DNA from 3 places in the Streptomyces sp. CNT360 genome. Region 1 is predicted to be linked to each of the others. Evidence: riboswitches for the same ligand, from Rfam matches in the RefSeq annotation. Region 1 holds a riboswitch; each other region holds the start of a gene.
The links. Region 1 has a riboswitch for cobalamin ahead of nrdI (class Ib ribonucleoside-diphosphate reductase assembly flavoprotein NrdI). Riboswitches for the same ligand answer to the same signal wherever they lie in the genome.
Positions count from the first base shown of each region.

Region 1 (6,112 bases):
ACATCGAACGGGCCGTGCGCATCCACACCGAGGTGTGCGGGCACGCGCCGCTCGGCTGGTACACGGGGCGCAACAGCGCCGACACCCGCCGGCTCGTGGTCGAGCACGGAGGTTTCCTCTACGACTCGGACTCCTTCGGTGACGACCTGCCGTACTGGGTGGACGTCGAGGGCACAGCCCAACTCGTGGTCCCCTACACCCTCGACAACAACGACGGCCGGTACCTCAACACCTACGGCTTCCAGTCGGAGTCGTTCTCGGCCTACCTCACGCGGGCCCTGGAACTCCTGCTGGAGGAGGGTGCACAGCGGCCGCGGATGATGAGTGTCGGGCTCCACCTGCGCATCAGCGGGCGCCCCGGACGCGCCGCCGACCTGCGCCGCTTCCTCGACCTCGTGGCCGGGCACCCCGATGTCTGGGTCGCCCGGCGGGTGGACATCGCCCGCCACTGGCGCTCCACCCACCCGGCGGCACAGTGGCTGCCGCACGCCGGAGACCCCCTGGCGGCCGCCGACCCGCTCCCGGCCCGGCCGGGGCTGTGAGCCCGTCGACGAGGTTTCCTCCGCGCTCGGGGCGAGTGGCATCGCGCTCTTTCGAAGTCGGTGCCAGCGGTGTTGCGTTGTGTGCCTGGTGTTGCAGTGCTGCGTGCCGACGGCCGGGACATCGACTCGCTGCTGGTGGTGGTGGGCCGTGGCGCTGACATCGACGTGGCCGTACGGCTATCATCCCCGGGATGCCGCTTCGCCAGTACGCCTACTTCGCGCTGTTCAGCCGGCACACCTCGGCAGACGGCATGACCTCACGGCTGGGCATCAGCCCTGACGAGGTGACTGTTCGCGGTAGCCGGTGCACCGAGCCGACGGTGGTTCCGGTCGACCACTCGTGGAGGGTTGTCTGCCGGGAGCCGGGCCTGTGCGTCGACGAGCAGATCACCCGCGTTCTCGGCAGGCTCCAGCCCCACACGGACCGCATCTGCGACCTCACCCGGCAGCTGACCGGTACCGGCGACGGCGCAGTGCTTCAGGTCGTGCGCTACTTCGACGCCACCGACCGAACCCGTCCGGGCGCGGCGGACGCCCGCGACCTCTTGGGTTGGCACCTCGACCGCGAGGTCCTGGACTTCCTCAAAGTCACCGGAGCCGAGCTCGACATCGACGAGTACGACATGGCCGGAGCCGAGGACGCCGGGTGAGCACACGACCTCGTGGTCACCCGGCACATGGGCGAGCGGGTGTGGGGCTCCCGATGCGGTACGTGAGCCCCACACTGCGCTGGCGGCGAGGCAGGGTCAGAAGTCCCAGTCGTCGTCGTCCGTGTCCTCGGCCTTGCCCATGACGTAGGAGGAGCCGGAGCCGGAGAAGAAGTCGTGGTTCTCGTCCGAGCCGGGGGAGAGGGCGGCCAGGATCTCCGGGTTGACCTCGGTCTCCGCGGCGGAGAAGCGGGTGTCGTAGCCGAGGTTCATCAGGGCCTTGTTGGCGTTGTACCGGACGAATACGGCGACGTCGTCCATCAGGCCGAGAGGCTCGTACAGTTCCCCGGAGTAGGCGAGTTCGAGTGCGTAGAGCTCCTCCAGGAAGGCGAAGGTGAACTCGCGCATCTCCTCGCGCTCGGCCGCCGTGCGCTTCTCCAGGCCGCGCTGGTACTTGTAGCCCGAGTAGTAGCCGTGCACCGCCTTGTCCCGCAGGATCAGCCGGATCATGTCGGCGGTGTTCGTCAGCATCGCATGGCAGGAGAAGTGCAGCGGGAGGTAGAAACCCGCGTACAGCAGCAGCGACGACAGGAGGGTGGCGGCGACCTTGCGCTTGAGCGGATCGTCCCCGTAGTAGTGCGCCAGGACCTTCTTGGCCCGCTGCTGGAGGACGTCGTTGCCCACGGCCCAGCGGTAGGCGTCGTCGATCTCGGGGGTGGTGGAGAGGGTGGAGAAGACCGAGGAGTAGCTGCGGGCGTGCACGGCCTGCATGAAGGCGATGTTGGTGTAGACGGCCTCCTCGTGCTCGGTGCGCGCGTCCTGGATCTGGGCGATCTCGCCGACGGTCGCCTGCACGGTGTCGAGCAGGGTCAGGCCGGTGAACACCCGCATGGTCAGCGTGCGTTCCTCGGGCGTGAGCCGCTGCTGCCACGCCTGGAGATCGTTGGAGAGCGGGACCTTCTCGGGCAGCCAGAAGTTGGAGGTGAGCCGGTTCCAGACCTCCAGGTCCTTCTCGTCGGTGACCCGGTTCCAGTTGACAGGGCGCAGCCGGGCGGATGGGTCGTGACGGAAGAACGGAGGCGTGGCCGAGTTCGCCAGCAGGTCGGTCACGGGCGCTTCGGTGGTGGTCATGTGCGAGCCTTCGCGGACGTTACGGGGACGGTCACAGGGTGCAGGAGAGGCAGTTCTCGATCTCGGTACCTTCCAGGGCCTCCTGGCGCAGTCGGATGTAGTAGAGAGTCTTGATGCCCTTGCGCCAGGCGTGGATCTGCGCCCTGTTCAGGTCGCGGGTGGTGGCCGTGTCACGGAAGAAGAGGGTGCAGCTCAGGCCCTGGTCCACGTGCTGGGTCGCCGCCGCGTAGGTGTCGATGATCTTCTCGGGGCCGATCTCGTACGCGTCCTGGAAGTACTCCAGGTTGTCGTTGTCCATGTGCGGCGCCGGGAAGTAGACGCGGCCGAGCTTGCCCTCCTTGCGAATCTCGATCTTGGAGGCGATCGGGTGGATGGAGGCGGTCGCGTTGTTGATGTAGCTGATCGAGCCGGTCGGCGGCACGGCTTGGAGGTACTGGTTGTAGATGCCGTGCTGCTGGACGGAGCGCTTCAGCTCCCGCCAGTCCTCCGGGGTGGGCAGTGCGATCCCGGACGCGGCGAAGAGCTTGGCGACCTGCTCGGTGGCCGGCTCCCACACCTGCTCGGTGTACTTGTCGAAGTAGGAGCCGTCCGCGTAGCCGGACTCCGCGAACCCGGCGAAGGCCTTGCCGCGCTCGATCGCCATCCGGTTGGAGGCGCGCAGGGCGTGATAGGTGACGGCGTAGAAGTACATGTTCGTGAAGTCGACGCCCTCCTCGCTGCCGTAGTGGATGCGCTGCGAGGCGAGGTAGCCGTGCAGGTTCATCTGGCCCAGGCCGATGGAGTGGGAGAGCGCGTTGCCGTTGGCGACGGAGGGGACGGCGCCGATGTCCGACTGGTCGGAGACGGCGGTCAGACCTCGCACGGCGGTCTCGACGGTGGCGCCGAGGTCGGGGGAGGCCATGGCGGCAGCGATGTTGAGCGAGCCCAGGTTGCAGGAGATGTCCCGGCCCACCTGCTCGTAGCCGATCGCCTGGTCGTAGGTGCTGGGCGTGTTGACCTGGAGGATCTCCGAGCACAGGTTCGACATGTTGATCCAGCCGGGGATCGGGTTGGCCCGGTTGACCGTGTCCTCGAACAGGATGTACGGATAACCCGACTCGAACTGCAGCTCGGCGATGGTCTTGAAGAACTCCCGCGCCGGCACCGTCGTCCTGCGGATGTTCGGGTTGGTGACCATCTCGTCGTAGTGCGCGCTCACCGACAGGTCGGCCAGCGGTTTGCCGTACTCGCGCTCCACGTCGTAGGGCGAGAACAGGTGCATGTCCTCGTTCCGCTTGGCCAGCTCGAAGGTGATGTCCGGGATGACCACGCCGAGGGAGAGGGTCTTGATGCGGATCTTCTCGTCCGCGTTCTCCCGCTTGGTGTCCAGGAACCGCATGATGTCCGGATGGTGCGCGTGCAGATAGACCGCGCCCGCGCCCTGGCGTGCACCGAGCTGGTTGGCGTAGGAGAAGGAGTCCTCCAGCAGCTTCATCACCGGCACGACACCCGAGGACTGGTTCTCGATCTTCTTGATCGGGGCGCCCTGCTCGCGCAGGTTGGACAGCAGGAGCGCCACACCTCCGCCCCGCTTGGAGAGCTGGAGCGCGGAGTTGACGCCGCGTCCGATGGACTCCAGATTGTCCTCCACCCGCAGCAGGAAGCAGGAGACCAGTTCACCGCGCTGTGCCTTGCCCGCGTTGAGGAAGGTGGGGGTGGCGGGCTGGAAGCGGCCGGTGAGGATCTCGTCCACCAGGCGGGAGGCCAGCTCCTGGTCGCCTGCGCCCAGGTAGAGGGCGGTGGCGACGACCCGGTCCTCGAAACGCTCCAGGTAGCGGCGCCCGTCGAAGGTCTTGAGCGTGTAGGAGGTGTAGTACTTGAACGCGCCGAGGAACGTGGCGAACCGGTGCTTGTGCGCGTATGCCTGCCGGTACAGCGACGTGAGGAACGCCTCGTCGTACCGGCGGAACGGCGCGGCCTCGTAGTAGTCGTTATCGATCAGGTAGGCGAGCTTCTCCTCCACCGAGTCGAACACCACCGTGTTCGGGTTCACGTGCTGGAGGAAGTACTGGCGTACGGCTTCCCGGTCCTTGTCGAACTGGATGCTGCCGTAGCAGTCGTAGATGTTCAGCATCGCGTTGAGCGCGTGGTAGTCCTTGCGCTCCATCGTCGAGACGGGCGAGCCCTCGCCCGCGCTCACGCCGCGGCTGAAGTCCGCGCCGTCCGTACTGCCTGTGTCGACGAGTGTCGTGTCCAAAACCTCTCCAGACCTTCCCGCACGGCACGGACGTCCCGCTCCGTGCCCAGCAACTCGAACCTGTACAGCTCGGGAACCCCGCACTTCGCCGAGATCACCCTTCCGGCCTGGCAGTACGCCTCGCCGAAATTGGTGTTGCCCGACGCGATCACCCCGCGCAGCAGCGACCGGTTCTCCGCATCGTTGAGGAAGCGGATCACCTGCTTGGGCACCGCACCCCTGCCGTTGTCGTGGCCGCCGCCGTACGTCGGCACGATCAGCACATACGGTGCGGCCGCCCGTGGCATGCCCTCCAGCTGGGGGCGCAGAGGGATGCGCTGCGCGGGCAGACCGAGCCGCTCGACAAAGCGCTTGGTGTTCTCCGAGACGCTGGAGAAGTACACAAGACCGCTCACGGTCTGCCGCCTCCTCTCGCTCGTACCCTGTCCCTCCGGGGGCGGGGAGCGGATGCGAGGCAGCACGTGCGCCGGTTCACGGACGGTGACGACCGTGCCCGCTGCGCACACAGCCACGCGGCCCTCCCTCGGGGCCCCGGAGCGCGCACACCACGTCGATGTGCGCACCGATGGCAGGTCTTCGGACTCGCGGGCGCGCCTGCCGGCCACCGGATCCCGGTGACGGCGGGCCTTCTACTGGCCGTCGCTTCCCGGACCCGGGTGGGCCCAGTGCTGTGTGACGGCGGTCGTTCCCGCTCACCGCTGCGGGGCAGTCCCGGACTTTCACCGGGTTCCCTCTTGCCTCGCGGGACGCCGCTGCGCCTCGCGAACCATCAGCGCGGCCAACACTACATCTAGGTGGGGATGCGTGTGGGAGGGGGTACATCTTGTGTCGCGAGGAGTGGGTGGTAGCACGCACATCCGAGCCGTGCCCCGGGTGAGGGAGGCTTGTGCGCTGCTGCGGAGCCGCCTCAGCGCTTCGGCTGCCGCTTCGTCGTGCCCGCACTCCGGCGGGCCCGGTGTATCCGCTCGGGGAGCGCGGTCAGCAGCGAGTCGGCGCCGGGAATGCCGGACGAGGGGTAGGCGCCGTCCCGTCCGCGCAGCGCGGTGTCGAGGGCTTCGAGGTAGTCGGCCGTCTCCAGCAGGGCCTCACGCAGCGTGCGCATCCGTACGCTCTGGCCGCCGAGTTGCCGCCGCATGGCAGCGAGGTTCTCGAAGTCGTGCGGGGTGAGAGCCACCATGGGCTTCCCGTCGATGACGATGTGCTGTGGAGGTCTCCTGGCCATGCCGCCTCCTGTTCGGTGTGCCGACTCGTCTCGTGCCCTGGCGGGGGCGGGCGGTACGGCGTCCGCCCCCGCCGAGGACGTGTCTCAGGACGTGCTGGCGGGCAGCTCCGTGCGGACGGTTCGTGCGGCGGCGACCAGGTTCTCCAGGGAGGCCCGGGTCTCGGGCCAGCCGCGGGTCTTCAGGCCGCAGTCGGGGTTGACCCACAGGCGGTCGGCGGGAATGGCTTCGAGGCCCTTGCGCAGCAGGGCTGTGGCCTCCTCGGTGCTGGGGACGCGGGGGGAGTGGATGTCGTAGACGCCTGGACCGGCCTCGCGCGGGTAGCCGTGCTCGGCC
Region 1 covers NZ_AUKO01000018.1:220,036-226,147, forward strand. Annotated here, with positions in the region: gene puuE (allantoinase PuuE) at 1-542, shown strand, start outside; gene H297_RS0116980 (DUF4279 domain-containing protein) at 734-1,192, shown strand; gene nrdF (class 1b ribonucleoside-diphosphate reductase subunit beta) at 1,289-2,320, opposite strand; gene nrdE (class 1b ribonucleoside-diphosphate reductase subunit alpha) at 2,352-4,556, opposite strand; gene nrdI (class Ib ribonucleoside-diphosphate reductase assembly flavoprotein NrdI) at 4,496-4,951, opposite strand; cobalamin riboswitch at 5,107-5,342, opposite strand; gene H297_RS0117000 (hypothetical protein) at 5,464-5,778, opposite strand; gene metE (5-methyltetrahydropteroyltriglutamate--homocysteine S-methyltransferase) at 5,863-6,112, opposite strand, start outside.

Region 2 (6,112 bases), on a different contig from region 1:
CCGCGGCGGAAAGCGGTGAGGCCCGATGAAGGACGTCAACGGCATCGCACTCGCCGTCTTCATCTTCTTCTTCGTCCTCGTCACCGTGATGGGTTTCCGCGCCGCCCGGTGGCGGAAAGCGGCGAACGAGAACAGCCTGGACGAATGGGGGCTGGGCGGCCGCAGTTTCGGTACCTGGATCACCTGGTTCCTGCTCGGCGGCGACCTGTACACCGCCTATACCTTCGTGGCCGTTCCGGCGGCCATCTACGCGGCCGGCGCCTCGGGATTCTTCGCGGTGCCGTACACCATTCTCGTCTACCCGCTGATCTTCACCTTCCTGCCCCGCCTCTGGTCGGTCTCGCACCGGCACGGATATGTGACCACGTCCGATTTCGTGCGCGGCCGGTTCGGCTCGCGGGGCCTCTCGCTCGCCGTCGCGGTGACCGGCATCCTGGCGACGATGCCCTACATCGCGCTGCAACTGGTGGGCATCCAGGCGGTGCTGGACGTGATGGGCATCGGCGGTACGGAATCCACCAACTGGTTCATCAAGGACCTGCCGCTGCTGATCGCCTTCGGCGTCCTGGCCGCCTACACCTACTCCTCCGGGCTACGCGCCCCGGCGCTGATCGCGTTCGTCAAGGACGCACTCATCTACCTGGTCATCGCCGTCGCCATCGTCTACATCCCGATCAAACTCGGCGGCTTCGACGACATCTTCGCCAAGGCGGGCGACGCCCTCTCCCAGAAGAACCCGGCAACCGGACAACCCCGCGGCGAGATCGTCAGCGGTGACAAGTCGCAGTGGGCGTACGCCACCCTCGCCTTCGGCTCCGCGCTCGCCCTGTTCATGTATCCGCACTCGATCACGGCGACGCTCTCCGGCAAGAACCGGAACGTCATCCGGCGCAACACCACCATTCTGCCGCTGTATTCGCTGATGCTGGGGCTGCTGGCACTGCTCGGATTCATGGCGATCGCCGCCGGCGTCAAGGTGGACAACGGCCAACTCGCCATTCCGCAGCTTTTCGAGGACATGTTCCCCGACTGGTTCACCGGCGTCGCCTTCGCCGCCATCGGTATCGGCGCCCTGGTGCCGGCCGCCATCATGTCCATCGCGGCGGCCAACCTGTTCACCCGCAACATCTACAAGGACTTCCTCAAGCCGAACGCCACGCCCGAACAGGAGACCAAGGTCTCCAAGCTCGTCTCCCTGCTGGTCAAGGTCGGCGCCCTCGTCTTCGTCCTGGGCATGGACAAGACCGTGGCCATCAACTTCCAGCTGCTGGGCGGCATCTGGATCCTGCAAACCTTCCCCGCGCTGGTCGGCGGCCTGTTCACCCGCTGGTTCCACCGCTGGGCGCTGCTGGCCGGCTGGGCCGTCGGCATGGTCTACGGCACGGTCGCCGCGTACGGCGTCGCCAGCCCCGCCCAGAAGCACTTCGGCGGCAGCAACGACGTCATCCCCGGCATCGGGGAGACCGGCTACATCGGCGTGACGGCATTCGTGGCGAACGTGGCCGTGACCGTGGTCGGCACGCTGGTGCTCCGGGCCCTCAAGGCGCCCGCAGGCATCGACGAGACCCGGCCGGAGGACTACACGGCCGACGCCCCGCAGCCCGGTACCGCCCCGGCGAAGGACCCGGCACCGACGGTCTCCACCGGCAAGGGGCCGGACACCGGCGAGGACCCCCAGGTGGAGGCCACCGCCGCGCACTGAGGCCGCAGCCGCGCTTCCGGCGCGGCCGGAACCGCCCTGACACCCGCTCCCGTTCTGCACGGGGGCGGGTGTCGGTGTCACGGGCCATGATGGCGGCATGGACCTCACCATCCGGGCCGCCCGGCCCGACGAGTACGCCGAGACCGGAGAGTTGGTCGCCCGCGCCTACCTGGACGGCGGGCTGTTGGACTTCGGCGAGGACGATCCGTATCTGACGACCCTGCGCGACGCCGCCTCCCGCGCCGCCCAGGCGGAGCTGCTGGTGGCCGAGGACGGGCGGGGAACGGTGCTCGGCACGGTCACCTTCGTCGGCGCCGGCGGGCCGTACGCGGAGCGCGCGGCCGAGGGCGAGGGCGAGTTCCGGATGCTCGCCGTGCGCCAGGGCGCGCGGGGGCGCGGAGTGGGCGAGGCGCTGGTGACCGCCTGCGTGGAGCGGGCCCGCGCCCTGGGCCTGCGCGGGCTGGTGCTCTCCACCCAGCGGCACATGTTCGCGGCGCACCGGCTCTACGAGCGGCTCGGTTTCGTACGGACGCCCGAGCGGGACTGGTGCCCGGTCGAGGACGTCCCCCTGTGGGCCTACACCCTGGCGCTGTGACGGCGCCACACCGACACACCGCACCGAACAAGACACAAGATATGGGGGGTCACAGCCAGGGGGCCACAACATGTATGCTCCCTCACGGCCGTCGCCACTGACGCAGGGGAACCCGGTGCGAATCCGGGACTGTCCCGCAACGGTGTGCGGAGCAGCTCGGTGCTGCCCGCGAGTCCGATCACCTGCCGGCGCCGGCATCGACACGTCCGGGTCTCGTGGACTGGGCCGGCGGACGGAGCGCGGAGGGCCTGTCCTGCCCGCTCCCCCACGCCGTGCCCCGCCGCGAGCACGAGCAGCGAGGGAGAGCATCGCGTGACCATCGCCCCCACCGCCCCGTCACCCAGTCAGGAGCGGACCCCTCCAGGCTCCGGCCCGGACCCCGCCACGGACGCGGCGGACGGCCCCGCCGCCGCCCTGAGCGAAACCCTCACGGCGCTGGCCGCGGGCCTCCCCGACGCGGACCCGGCCCCCGTGCTCGCGGCGGCGCTGCGCGGGCGTGCCCCGGCGGCCACAGCGGCCGACCTGCGCACGCTGGCCGTCGAGGCCGCCGCGGGTCTCATCAGCGAGGAGCCGTCCTACTCGGCGCTCGCGGCCCGGCTGTTGACCCTCGCGATCCGTGACGAGACGGCGGCCGCCGGTGCCACCAGCTTCTCGGCGTCTTCGGCCCTCGGCCACGCCGAGGGGCTGATCGCCGAGCGCACCCACGCCTTCGTGCAGGCGCACGCCGCCGCGCTCGACGCCCTGGTCGAGGAGGCCGTCGCGGAGGGTGCCGACGACAGGTTCGGCTACTTCGGGCTGCGCACCGTGCACTCCCGCTACCTGCTGCGGCATCCCACCACGCGGCAGGTCGTCGAGACGCCGCAGCACTTCTTCCTGCGGGTGGCCTGCGGTCTGGCGGCGGACGAGTCGGCCGAGGCCCTCGCCGAGGTCACCGCGTTCTACCGGCTGCTCAGCTCGCTGGCCTACCTGCCCTCCTCGCCCACCCTGTTCAACTCCGGCACCCGCCACCCCCAGATGTCCTCCTGCTACCTGCTGGACTCCCCCAGGGACGAGCTGGACTCGATCTACGAGCGTTACCACCAGGTGGCCCGCCTGTCCAAGCACGCGGGCGGAATCGGTCTGCCCTTCTCCCGCATCCGCTCCCGCGGCGCACTGATCCGCGGCACCAACGGACACTCCGGCGGCATCGTGCCCTTCCTGCGGACCCTGGACTCCTCGGTCGCCGCGGTCAACCAGGGCGGCCGGCGCAAGGGGGCCGCCTGCGTCTACCTGGAGACCTGGCACGCGGACATCGAGGAGTTCCTCGAACTGCGCGACAACACCGGCGAGGATGCGCGCCGCACCCACAATCTGAACCTCGCGCACTGGATCCCCGACGAGTTCATGCGGCGCGTCGAGGCCGACGCCGACTGGTCGCTGTTCTCCCCCTCGGACGTGCCCGGGCTGGTCGACCTGTGGGGCGCGGAGTTCGACGCCGCCTACCGGGCCGCGGAGGCAGAGGGCCGCGCCGTCAAGCAGGTGCCCGCCCGCCAGCTGTACGGGGCGATGATGCGCACCCTCGCGCAGACCGGCAACGGCTGGATGACCTTCAAGGACACCTCCAACCGCACCGCCAACCAGACCGGCGCGCCCGGACACGTCGTGCACTCCTCGAATCTGTGCACGGAGATCCTGGAGGTCTCCGACGACGGCGAGACCGCCGTGTGCAACCTGGGCTCCGTCAACCTGGCCGCGCACCTGGGCGAGGACGGCCGGATGGACTGGGAACGGCTGGACGCCACGGTCCGCACGGCGGTGACCTTCCTGGACCGCGTGGTGGACATCAACTTCTACCCCACCGAGCAGGCCGCGAGCTCCAACTCCCGCTGGCGGCCGGTCGGTCTCGGCGTGATGGGGCTCCAGGACGTCTTCTTCCGCCTCGGGCTGCCGTTCGACTCCGAGGAGGCCCGCGAGGTGTCCACCCGTATCGCCGAGCGGATCATGCTCGCGGCGTACGAGACCTCCGCCGAGCTGGCCGAACGGCACGGCCCGCTGCCCGCCTGGGAGCTGACCCGCACCGCACGCGGCGTCCTGCACCCCGACCACTACCCGCAGGCGAGCGAGGGCCGCGCCTGGCCGCACCGGTGGGAGGCGCTGCGTACCCGCCTCGCCCGCACCGGGATGCGCAACGCGCTGCTGCTGGCCATCGCACCGACCGCCACCATCGCCGCCATCGCCGGGGTGTACGAGTGCATCGAGCCGCAGGTCTCCAACCTCTTCAAACGCGAGACGCTCAGCGGGGAGTTCCTCCAGGTCAACGCGTATCTGGTGGCCGAGCTCAAGCAGCACGGGCTGTGGAACGCGCGGACCCGCGAAGCGCTGCGCGAGGCCAACGGCTCGGTGCAGGAGCTGCCGGGGGTGCCCGCCCGGGTCCGTGCGCTCTACCGCACCGCGTGGGAGATTCCGCAGCGCGCCCTCATCGACATGGCCGCCGCCCGCACCCCCTACCTGGACCAGAGCCAGTCGCTGAACCTGTTCCAGTCCGCGCCCACCATCGGGAAGCTCAGCTCGATGTACGCGTACGCCTGGAAGCGCGGCATCAAGACGACCTACTACCTGCGCTCGCGCCCCGCCACGCGGATCGCGCAGGCGGCGGGAGCGGCCACCGCCGGTGCCGTTCCCGCGCCCACCCCGCCGACGGCCGGTGAAGCCGTCGCCTGCTCCCTGGAGAACCCCGAGTCCTGCGAGGCCTGCCAGTAATGTCCACGGCACCCACATCGACCACGACGCCCAGCCTGCTCGACCCGGGCTTCGAGCTGACCCTGCGGCCCATGCGCTACCCGCACTTCTACGAGCGCTACCGGGACGCCATCAAGAACACCTGGACCGTGGAGGAGGTCGACCTCCACTCCGACGTCGCCGACCTGGCCAAGCTCTCCCCCGGGGAGCAGCACATGATCGGGCGGCTGGTGGCGTTCTTCGCGACCGGCGACTCGATCGTCGCCAACAACCTCGTGCTCACCCTCTACAAGCACATCAACTCCCCCGAGGCCCGGCTGTATCTGTCGCGGCAGCTGTTCGAGGAGGCCGTGCACGTCCAGTTCTATCTGACCCTGCTGGACACCTACCTGCCCGACCACGACGAGCGGGCTCAGGCGTTCGCCGCGGTGGAGAACATCCCCTCCATCCGGGAGAAGGCGCAGTTCTGCTTCCGGTGGATGGATTCGGTCGAACACCTCGACCAGTTGGGCAGCGCGGCCGACCGGCGCCGCTTCCTGCTCAACCTGATCTGCTTCGCCGCCTGCATCGAAGGGCTCTTCTTCTACGGCGCGTTCGCCTACGTCTACTGGTTCCGCTCCCGCGGCCTGCTGCACGGGCTGGCCACCGGCACCAACTGGGTCTTCCGCGACGAGTCCATGCACATGTCCTTCGCCTTCGACGTGGTGGACACCGTGCGCCAGGAGGAGCCCGAGCTGTTCGACGCCGAGCTGGAGAAGGAGGTGGTGGCCATGCTGGACGAAGCCGTCGAGGCGGAGCTCCAGTTCGCCCGCGATTTGTGCGGCGAGGGGCTGCCCGGCATGAACACCGCTTCCATGCGCGCGTACCTGCAGGCCGTCGCCGACCAGCGGCTGCGCCGGCTGGGCTTCCCCGAACGCTACGGGGCCACCAACCCGTTCTCCTTCATGGAGCTGCAGAACGTCCAGGAGCTGACCAACTTCTTCGAGCGCCGCCCGTCCGCCTACCAGGTCGCCGTCGAGGGTTCGGTGTCGCTGGACGACGACTTCTGATCCGGCCGGCCGCAGACGGCCGGCACGGCCGCGGACGAGCCGCGGCAC
Region 2 covers NZ_AUKO01000001.1:513,660-519,771, forward strand. Annotated here, with positions in the region: gene H297_RS0102210 (DUF3311 domain-containing protein) at 1-29, shown strand, start outside; gene mctP (monocarboxylate uptake permease MctP) at 26-1,702, shown strand; gene H297_RS0102220 (GNAT family N-acetyltransferase) at 1,800-2,297, shown strand; cobalamin riboswitch at 2,365-2,501, shown strand; gene H297_RS0102225 (ribonucleoside-diphosphate reductase subunit alpha) at 2,610-5,036, shown strand; gene H297_RS0102230 (ribonucleotide-diphosphate reductase subunit beta) at 5,036-6,064, shown strand.
Region 2: linked by a shared signal. The riboswitch ahead of H297_RS0102225 (ribonucleoside-diphosphate reductase subunit alpha) and the one ahead of nrdI (class Ib ribonucleoside-diphosphate reductase assembly flavoprotein NrdI) in region 1 are both predicted to bind cobalamin.

Region 3 (6,112 bases), on a different contig from region 1:
GTCCACCCCGCGCATCCCGGCCCCGGCCACGGCCTCGTGAACGGCGCGGGCGTCCGCCACATCGATGGTCGAACAGTCGATGAACAGCGTGCCGGGTCGCGCGGCGGACAGCAGCCCCTGATCCCGGTAGAGGCCCAGCACATGCCGCCCCTCGGGCAACATGGTGAGCACCACGTCGGCGCCCTCGGCCGCCTCGGCCGCCGAGCTCGTGGTCTCGACCCCGAAGCCGGCAGCCGCCGCCGTCAAGTCGGGGACCAGGTCGAAACCGCGTACCCGGTGACCGGCCTTGGCGAGGTTCGCCGCCATGGGCGCGCCCATCCGTCCGAGTCCGACGAAACCGACCGTGCGCCGTGCCCGGCTCATCACGCCACCTCCTGTGCCGCGTCGTTTCCCCGCCCGCCGAAGCGGAGCCCGTCGTCGCCGCCCGACGTGAAGAACCGCTCCACATCGACGTCGGCGACCTCTGCGAGGGAGGCCGGTCTCCAGCGCGGGCTGCGGTCCTTGTCCACGACCTGGGCCCGGATACCCTCGACCAGATCGGGGGCGGCCAGGCAGGCACACGAGACCCGGTGCTCCTGCTCCAGAACCCGCTCCAGCGAGTCGAGCCGCCGCGCCCGGCGCAGCGCGGCAAGGGTGACCTTGAGTGCCGTCGGTGACTTGGCGGCCAGCGCCCCGGCTGCCTCCTTCGCCCCGGGCGAGCCGTCGGCGCGCAACCGCTCGACGATCTCCTCGACCGACTCCGCCGCGTAGCAGCGGTCGATCCATTCCTGGGCCGCCTCCAGCCCGCCGGGCGGCGGCTGCCCGGCGTACCGCGCCACCGCCTCCCCCGCAGACACCTCCGCGAGGTCGCGCAGCAGGTCCGGCAGGTGCGGTGAGGGTACGAAGTGGTCGGCCAGCCCGCACAACAGCGCGTCGGCGGCGCCCATCCGGGCTCCGGTCAGCGCCAGATGCGTCCCCAGCTCCCCGGGCGCGCGGGCCAGCAGATAGGTGCCGCCGACATCGGGGACGAAGCCGATGCCCGTCTCCGGCATCGCGATCCGGGAGCGTTCGGTGACGATCCGGACCGAGCCGTGCGCGGAGACGCCCACGCCACCCCCCATCACGATGCCGTCCATCAACGCCGCATAGGGCTTGGGAAAGCGGGCAATCCGGGCGTTGAGCCGGTATTCGTCCCGCCAGAAGGCAGCCGACCTGCCACCTCGGGCGCGGGCGTCCTCGTAGATGGCACGGATGTCGCCGCCCGCGCACAGTCCCCGCTCCCCCGCCCCGTCGAGCACCACCGTCCGTACGGCAGGGTCCCGCTCCCACTCGTCCAGGGCGGCGTCGATGCGCCGCACCATGGCGTGGGTGAGGGAGTTGAGCGCCCGCGGGCGGTTGAGGGTGATGCGGCCGGCGTGTCCCTCGGCAGCGAGCAGGACCGTCTCGCCGTCGGCGTCGGGGCCGGTCACCGGAGGGCCTCCGTCATGCCGCGGGCCACGATGAGTCGCATGATCTCGTTGGTTCCTTCCAGGATCCGGTGGACCCGCAGGTCGCGGACGATCTTCTCGATGCCGTATGCGGTCAGGTAGCCGTATCCGCCGTGCAGTTGCAGCGCCCGGTCGGCCACGGAGTAGCCGGTGTCGGTGGCGAACCGCTTGGCCATCGCGCACATCTGTGGTGCCTGGTGATCGCCGAGGTCGAGAGCGCGTGCCGCCTGCTGGACGAGCGCGCGGGCCGCGGCCAGTTCGGTCTCCATGTCGGCGAGCTGGAAGCGCAGGGAGTCGGCGTCGAGCAGACGCGCGCCGAACGCCTCCCGGTCGGCGAGATAGGACAGCGCGGCACTCAGCGCGCTGCGGGCGCCGCCCAAGGAGCAGGCGGCGATGCCCAGGCGCCCGCCGTTGAGGCCGTTCATGGCGATGCGGAAGCCGTCACCCTCGCGTCCGAGCAGCCGGTCGGCCGGGACCCGGACCTGTTCGAGGACGACCTGTCGGGTGGGCTGGGCGTTCCAGCCCATCTTCGACTCGTTCGGCCCGAAGGAGAGTCCCGGGTCGTTCCTGTCGACCAGGAAGGCGGAGACCCCGCGTGCCCCGTCCCCGCCGGTGCGTGCCATGACGAGGTAGAGCTGCGAGGCGTCGGCGCCGGAGATGAACTGCTTGACCCCGGTCAGGACGTACTCGTCCCCCTCACGCACGGCTCGGGTACGCAGCGCCGCTGCGTCGGAGCCGGCTTCGGGCTCGGTCAGGCAGTAGCTGCCCAGGTCCTCCATGGCACACAGCCGGGGCAGCCACCGCCCCCGTTGGGGATCGCTTCCGTAGTGGTCGATCATCCAGGCGACCATGTTGTGGATGGACAGGTACCCGGCCACCGACGGGCAGCCGGAGGCCAGGGTCTCGAAGACGAGCACGCCGTCGGCCCTGCTCAGCGCCGAGCCGCCGGCCTCCTCCCGGACGTAGATGCCGCCGAGTCCCAGTCCTGCGGCCTTGCGCAGCACATCGACGGGGAAGTGCTTGTCGCGGTCCCACTCGACCGCGTGCGGCGCGAGGTGGTCCTGTGTGAAGTCCAGGGTGGCTTCGACGAGGGCCGCCTGGTCCTCGGTGAGAAGGGCGGTACCGGTCATCGCGCTCACCGCATCGTGGGGAGGGTGAAGCTCGCGCCTTCCTTGACCCCGGAGGGCCAGCGCGAGGTGACGGTCTTGGTCCGGGTGCAGAAGCGGATGGAGTCGGGTCCGTGCTGGTTGAGATCCCCGAAGCCGGAGCGCTTCCAGCCGCCGAAGGTGTGGTAGGCGACGGGCACCGGGATCGGCACGTTGACGCCGACCATGCCGGTGTTCACGCGGCGGGTGAAGTCGCGGGCGGTGTCCCCGTCCCTGGTGAAGATCGCCACGCCGTTGCCGTACGGGTGCTCGGTGGCCAGGCGCAGCGCCTCCTCGTAGTCGGCCGCGCGCACGACGGACAGCACGGGGCCGAAGATCTCCTCCTGGTGGATGCGCATGCCCGGGGTGACCCGGTCGAAGAGGGAGGCACCGGCGAAGAAGCCGTCCTGGTGGTCCGGGAGACGGAAGTCCCTGCCGTCCACGACGAGTTCGGCCCCCTCCTCGACTCCGAGATCCACGTAGGAGCGGACCCGCTCGACGGCGTCCTGCCCCACCAGCGGACCGAAGTCCGCGTCCGTGTCGTCGGAACGCCCGATCCGCAGCGTGCCGATCCGCTCCTTGAGCCGCTCCACCAGCGCGTCGGCTGTCGCCTCGCCGACGGGCACGGCCACCGAGACGGCCATGCAGCGCTCGCCGGCCGAGCCGTACCCCGCGCCGATCAGCGCGTCGACCGCCTGGTCGAGATCGGCGTCGGGCATCACGATCAGGTGGTTCTTGGCCCCGCCGAAGCACTGTGCGCGCTTGCCGTGCGCGGCGGCCGTGGCATAGATCCGTTCCGCCACGGGGGTGGAGCCGACGAAGCCGACCGCCTCGACACGGGGGTCCTCCAGCAGGATGTCGACGGTCTCCTTGCCGCCGTGGACGACGTTCAGTACGCCCGGGGGCAGCCCCGCCTCCACGAACAGCTCGGCGAGCCGCAACGGCACCGAGGGATCCCGCTCCGAGGGCTTCAGGAGGAATGCGTTACCGCAGGCCAGAGCCGGTGCCGCCTGCCACAGCGGGATCATCGCGGGGAAGTTGAACGGAGTGATCCCCGCTACGACGCCGAGCGGCTCGCGCAGCGAGTGCACGTCGATGCCACTGCCTGCGTTGTCGGTGAACTCCCCCTTGAGCAGGTGCGGGATGCCCGCTGCGAATTCGACGACCTCCAGTCCGCGCTGAAGGTCGCCGTGCGCGTCCGCTACGGTCTTGCCGTGCTCGGAGGAGAGCAGCCGTGCGAGCGACTCGCGTTCCTCCTCCACGAGTTGGAGGAAGCGCAGCAGCACACGGGCGCGCCGCTGCGGATTCCAGGCGGCCCATCCGGGCTGGGCCGCCGCCGCGTCGGCGATCGCGGCCCGGGCCTCCTCGGCGCCCGCCAGCGGCACCCGGGCCTGCACCTCGCCGGTGTTGGGGTCGTACACGTCGCCGTAAGCACCCGAGGCGCCCGGGGTGTGCTTACCGCCTACGAAATGTGCCAGTTCACGGATCAAGAGAGCCTGCTCTCGTCAGGTGGGATCCGGGGATGGCGCGGCCGTAGCGCACACGGGCGGTGGCCGGCGTGCGGGCGGCGCGCGGGGAAGCGCGTGGCGGAATACCCCTACGGCGCGGGGTCAGGTGCCCGGCCGACCGACGTGCCGGGATCGTGGATGCGCACCGGTGCCATGCGTGTCTCTCCATCCTCGTGGACAACACGGATACGAACACCGCGGCCGGTATCCTGACTCCCGGATCAGCGCACGCTCCCCGGCCTTCCCGGCGGACGAACGGGCCGTTCGCCAGTGGCCTTCGACGCATGGAGAGCGCGCTCCCCGGTCACAGTGGCGGGACCGTGCCGGACTCGCACCGGCTTCCCTGACACCGCGGACCTTGCCCTCGACAATATAGTTGGACGTCCAAGTACGTCCACCCCGGGACGGGCAGACGGACCCTGTTCACTCCCCGGCGAAGGGCACCTCCCGCGCATCGCCGGACGGGGCCGCCACCGGATACGGCACGAACGTACTGCTGTTCTCGTCGATCGCCAGGGCCCGGTCGAGGGGCGGCACGGCACGCTGCGGGCAGGCGGTGCGCTCGCACACCCGGCAGCCCATGCCGATCGGCGTGGCGGCGGACGCGTTGGAAAGGTCGAGCCCGTCGGAGTAGACGAGCCGGGAGGCGTGGCGGATCTCGCAACCCAGCGCGATGACGAAGGTCTTGCCCGGCTCGCCCCAGCCGCCCCGGTGCCGGGTGACGGTGCGCGCGGTCCACAGATGACGCTGTCCGTCGGGCATGGAGCCGACCTGGACACGGATACGCCCGGGCGAGGCGAACGCGTCGTACACACCCCACAGCGGACACGTCCCGCCCCCACGGGAGAAGTGGAAGTCAGTGGCGGACTGCTGCTTGGAGAGGTTGCCCGCCCGGTCGACGCGGACGAAGGAGAAGGGCACACCCCGCAGCCTGGGCCGCTGGAGCGTGCTGAGGCGGTGGCACACCGTCTCGTACCCGAGGCCGAAGCGATCGGTCAGCAACTCGATGTCGTAGCGCACCTCCTCGGCCGCCGCGTGGAAGGCCCGATAGGGCAGGATCAGGGCGGCGGCGAAGTAGTGGGCGATGCCGATGCGGGCCAGCGTCCACGCCTGCGAGCCGGGATCGAAGTCCTCTGCCGCGAGAGCCGACAGCTCGTCCTCGTGCTCGATCAGCGCGAGCTGCGTGGCCATCCGGAAGGCCCGCTGCCCCGGCCGCAGCGTGGGGGCAAGGTGCAGGACCCGGGTCTCGGGATCGTAGCGGTGTTGCCGGGCGGAATCCGCCGCCAGACGCACACCGTGCTTCTCCAGACGCCTGGTCAGCGCGGCCAGCACCTCCCCCGGCCTGGCGCCGATACGGACGGCGAGGTCTTCGGCGGCGAGGTCGGTCTCGTGCAGGTAGTTCTGACGGCGGTAGAAGAACTCCCGGATCTCCTCGTGCGCGGTACGCGGATACACCGCCGTGGCGGCCTCCCCCTGCGGCTCGGAGGGTTCGGACAACCGCTCGGCGAGGCTCTGGTTGCGCCTGCCCAGGTCGACCAGGACGGCGGCCACCTGGGGCATCCGCGCGGCCAGCTCCGGCAGATCGGCAGGTGAGACGCGGGCGGCGGCGATCTCACCCGCCAGCGCGTCCCGCAAGTCGGCCACGAGCCGGCTGGTGTCCCGCCCGGAGAAGAAGTCGGGGTCGATGCCGAACACTTCGGTCAGACGCAGCAGCACCGGAACCGTCAGCGGCCTGGAGTCGTGCTCCATCTGGTTCAGGTAGCTGGGCGAAATCCCCAGCCTGCGGGCGAGTTCCGCCTGGTTGAGACGGCGCTCCTCGCGCAGTCGGCGCAGGCGCGCTCCCGCGTATGTCTTGCTCATCGCCGACCGGTCCTCCCCTCACTCGCGCCCGCGTGGACTCCACCACCCGGGAACTCGGCACTCCGAGACGCCGCTTCCCTCCTCCCGCGCCTTCGCAACCTTGGCAAATGAGCACGGAAAGATACGCAGAACT
Region 3 covers NZ_AUKO01000038.1:36,732-42,843, forward strand. Annotated here, with positions in the region: gene mmsB (3-hydroxyisobutyrate dehydrogenase) at 1-363, opposite strand, end outside; gene H297_RS0125140 (enoyl-CoA hydratase/isomerase family protein) at 363-1,448, opposite strand; gene H297_RS0125145 (acyl-CoA dehydrogenase family protein) at 1,445-2,596, opposite strand; gene H297_RS0125150 (CoA-acylating methylmalonate-semialdehyde dehydrogenase) at 2,602-4,101, opposite strand; cobalamin riboswitch at 4,302-4,488, opposite strand; gene H297_RS38260 (XRE family transcriptional regulator) at 4,543-5,979, opposite strand.
Region 3: linked by a shared signal. The riboswitch ahead of H297_RS0125150 (CoA-acylating methylmalonate-semialdehyde dehydrogenase) and the one ahead of nrdI (class Ib ribonucleoside-diphosphate reductase assembly flavoprotein NrdI) in region 1 are both predicted to bind cobalamin.